DNA from 2 places in the Streptomyces sp. NPDC085460 genome. Region 2 is predicted to be linked to the other one. Evidence: riboswitches for the same ligand, from Rfam matches in the RefSeq annotation. Region 2 holds a riboswitch; the other holds the start of a gene.

Region 1 (3,081 bases), on a different contig from region 2:
CTCGCGGCGTACACGTACTCCTCGGGCCTGCGCGCCCCGGCGCTCATCGCCTTCGTCAAGGACACCCTGATCTACATCGTCATCGCGGTGGCGATCATCTACATCCCGATCAAGCTCGGCGGCTTCGACGAGATCTTCGCCAAGGCCGGCGAGGCGTACGCGACGATCAACCCGGCGACCGAGAAGCCGCGCGGCTCGCTGGTGCCCGGCGAGGCGAGCCAGTGGACGTACGCGACGCTCGCGCTCGGCTCGGCGCTCGCCCTCTTCATGTACCCGCACTCGATCACGGCGACCCTCTCCTCCAAGAGCCGTGAGGTCATCCGCCGCAACACCACGATCCTCCCGCTGTACTCGCTGATGCTGGGCCTGCTCGCGCTGCTCGGCTTCATGGCGATCGCCGCCGGGGTGAAGGTGTCCAACGGACAGCTCGCCATCCCGCAGCTCTTCGAGGACATGTTCCCCGACTGGTTCGCGGGCGTCGCCTTCGCCGCGATCGGCATCGGCGCGCTCGTCCCCGCCGCGATCATGTCGATCGCCGCGGCCAACCTCTTCACCCGCAACATCTACAAGGACTTCATCAAGAAGGACGCCACCCCGGCACAGGAGACCAAGGTCTCCAAGCTGGTCTCGCTCCTGGTCAAGGTCGGCGCGCTCGCCTTCGTCCTCACCATGGACAAGACCGTCGCGATCAACTTCCAGCTGCTCGGCGGCATCTGGATCCTCCAGACCTTCCCGGCCCTGGTCGGCGGCCTCTTCACCCGCTGGTTCCACCGCTGGGCCCTGATCGCCGGCTGGGCGGTCGGCATGATCTACGGCACCGCCGCCGCGTACGGCGTCGCCAGCCCGACCCAGAAGCACTTCGGCGGTTCCTCGGCGGAGATCCCGGGCATCGGCGAGATCGGCTACATCGGCCTCACCGCCTTCGTCCTCAACCTCGTCGTCACCGTGGTCCTCACCTTCGTCCTGCGGGCCGCCAAGGCGCCCGAGGGCGTCGACGAGACCTCCCCGTCGGACTACACGGCCGACGCCGGCGACGCCGGGGTCAGCACGGAGCTCCCGAAGGTCGGCGCCTCCACCCACTGAGCCGCCCACACGCACACCGAGAGGGGCCCGGGGAGAAACCCGGGCCCCTCTCGCGTGGCCGCGCGGCAGACTGAGGCCCATGGACTTCACGATCAGGGCGGTACGGCCCGAGGAGTACGAGGAACTCGGTGACCTCACCGGACTCACCTATCTGAACGACGGGCTGCTGCTGTACGGCGAGGACGACTTCTACCTGAACGTGCTCCGCGACACGGCCCGGCGGGCGCGCGAGAGCGAGGTACTGGTCGCCGCCGACGCCGAGGACGGGATCATCGGCGGGGTGACCTTCGCCCCCGGCGGCACCGCCTGGGCGGACATCGCCGTCCCCGGAGAGGCCGAGTTCCGGATGCTCGTCGTCGCGCCGGCGGCCCGCGGCAGAGGCGTCGGGGAGGCGCTCGTCCGCGCCTGCCTGGACCGGGCACGGGCCCTGCCCGGCTGCGCCAGGCTCGTCCTCTCCACCGACGCCAAGATGGTCTCCGCCCACCGGATATACGAGCGGATGGGCTTCGTCCGCACGCCGGAACGGGACTGGCAGCCCATCCCCGAACACTCTCTGCGAACCTACGCCCTGGAGCTGTAGTCCACGGACCGACACAACATGTGGGGGGTTCCGAGATCGGCGCCCCCCACATGTATGCTCGTCCTCGCTGTCGTCGCAGGGGAATCCGGTGCGAATCCGGAACTGTCCCGCAACGGTGTACTTCGTGTGCCCTTGTCCACGGAGCGAGTCCGAACACCTGCCGGCAGTGCACCTGGTACGACCGTTCCGGGTGCCGATGACGTCCGGGCCTCGCGGAATGGGCCGGTGGACACGGGCGCGTACGGGTGCCCGTCCGCCCCTCCCCCGCCGTGGCCCCGGGCCGAGCGAGGGAGAGCCCCCACGTGACCATCGCGCCTGCGGGTCCGTCAGCCACCGAGGCCGCCGCGATCGAGAGTGACGGCCCCGGGACCGTGCTGCTGCGGACCCTGACCGACCTCACCGCCGACCTCACCGACACCGACCCCGGCCGGGTCGCCGCCGCCGCGCTGCGCGGCCGGCACGCCGGTTCGGACGAGGCGGAGCTGCGCGAACTGGCCACCGAGGCCGCCGCCGGACTCATCTCCGAGGACCCCGCCTACTCCCGGCTCGCCGCCCGGCTGCTCACCCTCACCATCGCCGAGGAGGCGGCCACGCAGGGCGCCGTCTGCTTCTCCGCCTCCGTCGCCACCGGTCACCGCGAGGGCCTGATCGCCGACCGCACCGCCGCCTTCGTCGCGCTGCACGCGGACCGCATGGACGCGCTGATCGACCTCGCCGGCGACGACCGCTTCGGCTACTTCGGCCTGCGGACGCTCTACTCCCGCTACCTGCTGCGCCACCCGATCACCCGCAAGGTGATCGAGACCCCGCAGCACTTCATGCTCCGGGTCGCGGCCGGCCTCGCCGAGGACGACTCGCTCCGCGCGCTGGACGAGGTGGCGGCGCTGTACCGGCTGATGAGCCGGCTCGACTACCTGCCCTCCTCCCCCACGCTCTTCAACTCCGGCACCCGCCACCCCCAGATGTCCTCCTGCTACCTCCTGGACTCCCCGCAGGACGAGCTGGACTCGATCTACGACCGCTACCACCAGGTCGCGCGCCTGTCGAAGCACGCCGGCGGCATCGGCCTGTCCTACTCCCGGATCCGCTCGCGCGGCTCCCTGATCCGGGGCACCAACGGGCACTCCAACGGCATCGTGCCGTTCCTGAAGACGCTCGACGCCTCCGTGGCGGCGGTCAACCAGGGCGGCCGCCGCAAGGGCGCCGCCGCGGTCTACCTGGAGACCTGGCACGCGGACATCGAGGAGTTCCTGGAGCTCCGCGACAACACCGGCGAGGACGCCCGCCGCACCCACAACCTGAACCTCGCCCACTGGATCCCGGACGAGTTCATGCGCCGGGTGAACGCGGACGCCGAGTGGTCGCTCTTCTCCCCCGCCGACGTGCCCGAGCTCGTCGACCTGTGGGGCGAGGAGTTC
Region 2 (3,081 bases):
CGAGGGCTACCAGCGTGGCCTCGGCGCCCGCCAGATCCAGATGATCGCCATCGGCGGCGCGATCGGCACCGGGCTCTTCCTCGGCGCCGGCAAGGCCATCCACAAGGCCGGCCCCAGCCTCATCCTGGCGTACGCGATCGCCGGTCTGGTCATCTTCTTCATCATGCGGGCCCTGGGCGAACTGCTCATGTACCGCCCGGTGTCGGGCTCCTTCGCCGAGTACGCCCGCGAGTTCGTCGGCCCCTTCGCGGGCTTCGTCACCGGCTGGACGTACTGGCTCTTCTGGGTCGTCACCGGCATCACCGAGGTCACCGCGGCCGCCACCTATATGACGTACTGGTGGGACATCCCGCAGTGGATCTCCGCGCTCGTCTTCACCGTGATCCTCTACGGCGCCAACCTGATCTCCGTGAAGCTCTTCGGCGAGCTGGAGTTCTGGTTCTCCATGGTCAAGGTCACCGCCATCATCGGCATGATCCTGATCTGCGCCGGCATCCTCACCGTCGGCTTCTCCGACGCCGGTGACACCGCCACCGTGGCCCACCTGTGGAACCAGGGCGGCTTCTTCCCCAACGGCGTCGGCTCCACCCTGATGACCCTCCAGATCGTGATGTTCGCCTTCCTCGCCGTCGAGCTCGTCGGCGTCACCGCGGGCGAGTCCAAGGACCCGAAGACCGTCCTGCCCAAGGCCATCAACACCGTGCCGTGGCGCATCGCCGTCTTCTACGTCGGCGCCCTGATCATGATCCTGTCGGTCGTCCCGTGGACCGAGTTCCAGCCGGGCGTCTCCCCGTTCGTCGCCGCCTTCGAGAAGATGGGCCTCGGCGTCGGCGCCGCCATCGTCAACTTCGTCGTGCTGACGGCCGCGCTCTCCTCCTGCAACTCCGGCATGTACTCCACCGGCCGCATGCTGCGCGACCTCGCGCTCAACGGCCAGGGCCCGAAGGTCTTCACCCGGCTCACCAAGGGCGGCACCCCGCTCCTCGGCCTGACCTTCTCCGCCGCGCTCATGCTCGTCGGCGTCTGGATCAACTACGTCGCCCCGGGCAAGGCGTTCGAGTACGTCGTCTCCTTCGCCACCATCTCCGGCATGTGGGCCTGGATCATGATCCTGGTCAGCCAGATCCGCTACCGCCGCAAGTGCGACCGGGGCGAGCTCCCCGAGTCCACCTTCAAGGCCCCCGGCGCCCCCTGGACCAGCTGGTTCGCGCTCCTCTTCATCGGCATGGTCATCGTCATGATGGGCGTCGACGAGGGCGCCCGCGTCTCGCTGTACTGCGCCCCCGTCTGGGGCCTGATCCTCACCGTCTCCTACCTGGTGCTCAAGGCCCGCAACCCCGAGGGCGCCGCCTTCGTCAAGCGCTCCTGACCTGCACCGTCTCGGCATCCGGGCCGTTCCGTACCAGTCTTCGGTGCGGGGCGGCCCGTCTGCTTATCCTGTCGGCATGCTGACCATCACCCGGGACCTGTACGACCGGATCGTGGAACACGCCCGCGCGGACCACCCCGACGAAGCCTGCGGCGTCGTCGCCGGGCCGGCCGGCTCGGGCCGCCCCGAGCGGTTCATCCCGATGCTCAACGCCGCCCGCTCGCCCACCTTCTACGAGTTCGACTCCGCCGACCTCCTCAAGCTCTACCGCGAGATGGACGACCGGGACGAGGAACCCGTGATCATCTACCACTCGCACACGGCGACCGAGGCGTACCCGTCCCGCACCGACATCACCTACGCCAACGAGCCCGGCGCCCACTACGTGCTCGTCTCCACCGCCGACACCGACGCCGCCGGCCCCTTCCAGTTCCGCTCGTACACGATCGTCGAGGGCGTCGTGACCGAGGAGGACGTCAAGGTCGTCGAGGCGTACGAGTAGTCTGACCCCGACCTTCAGGGCGGCAGGAACCAGGAAGCCGGTGCGAGTCCGGCGCGGTCCCGCCACTGTGACCACACCCCGTGTGGGAGCCAGGAACTGACCTGCCGCCTTCTCACCACCGATCGGGGACGTGGAAATCCCCGGAGGAGGCCCTCCGCCATGACCCGGCGCCCCCGGCTGCTCGCCGCCACCGTCCTGCTGCCCCTGCTCGCCGCCTGCGCCGGCCCCGCGAGCACCCAGGACACCGCGAAGCCCGCCCCCGGCTTCCCCTACACCGTCACCAACTGCGGCGAGACCACCACCTTCGAGGCCCCGCCGAAGCGCGCGGTCACCATGAACCAGCACGTCACCGAGGTCCTCCTCGCCCTCGGCCTGGAGAAGTCCCTCGCCGGCACCGCCTACCTCGACGACGCGATCCTCCCCGCCTACAAGAAGGCGTACGACTCCGTCCCCGTCCTCTCCAAGGAGTACCCCTCCAAGGAGGCGCTGCTCGCCGCCAACCCCGACTTCGTCTACGGCGGCTACGCCTCCGCCTTCGACGCCAAGGACGGCCGCAGCCGCGACGACCTGGCCAAGGCCGGCATCACCACCCGCCTCAACGGCGAGTCCTGCCCGTCCGGCACCCCCACCGTCGACGACCTCTACCGCGAGGTCACCGAGGTCGGCCGCACCTTCGGCGTCCCCGACCGGGCCGAGAAGTGGAACAAGGAGGCCCGCGCCACCCTCGCCGCCACCGAGAAGCGCCTCGGCGGCCTCGACCCCGTCTCCGTCTTCGTCTACGACAGCGGCGACAAGACCGCCTTCACCGCCGGCGGCAAGGGCATCGGCAACGAGCTCATCAGCCGGGCCGGCGGCCGCAACGTCTTCGCCGACCTCCCCAAGGCGTTCGGCGACGCCGCCTGGGAGCAGGTCGTCGCCCGCAAGCCCGAGGTCATCGTCATCTACGACTACGGCTCCACCACCGTCGAGCAGAAGAAGCAGCGCCTCCTCGACGACCCCGCCCTCAAGGACGTCCCCGCCGTCAAGAACCGCCGCTTCGCCGTCATGCCCCTGTCCGACACCGTCCTGGGCGTCCGCGTCCCCGCCGCCGTCGACAAGCTCGCCGCCCAGCTCCACCCGGCCGCCGGCCGATGACCGCCGTCGCCGCCGCCCCCGCGCGTCCGGCGGCGGCGGCGCCCGGCCGGCGCCGCTTCGCCCTCGTCACGGCCGG

Evidence for each region. Region 2 has a riboswitch for cobalamin ahead of ACIGHB_RS26380 (ABC transporter substrate-binding protein). Riboswitches for the same ligand answer to the same signal wherever they lie in the genome.
Region 1: another riboswitch for cobalamin. It lies ahead of ACIGHB_RS16760 (ribonucleoside-diphosphate reductase subunit alpha); the one in region 2 lies ahead of ACIGHB_RS26380 (ABC transporter substrate-binding protein).

Annotation. Positions count from the first base shown of each region.
Region 1 covers NZ_JBITTO010000006.1:79,098-82,178, reverse strand. Annotated here, with positions in the region: gene mctP (monocarboxylate uptake permease MctP) at 1-1,083, shown strand, start outside; gene ACIGHB_RS16765 (GNAT family N-acetyltransferase) at 1,163-1,663, shown strand; cobalamin riboswitch at 1,705-1,843, shown strand; gene ACIGHB_RS16760 (ribonucleoside-diphosphate reductase subunit alpha) at 1,966-3,081, shown strand, end outside.
Region 2 covers NZ_JBITTO010000010.1:179,495-182,575, reverse strand. Annotated here, with positions in the region: gene ACIGHB_RS26390 (amino acid permease) at 1-1,369, shown strand, start outside; gene ACIGHB_RS26385 (Mov34/MPN/PAD-1 family protein) at 1,446-1,871, shown strand; cobalamin riboswitch at 1,849-1,991, shown strand; gene ACIGHB_RS26380 (ABC transporter substrate-binding protein) at 2,031-3,005, shown strand; gene ACIGHB_RS26375 (iron ABC transporter permease) at 3,002-3,081, shown strand, end outside.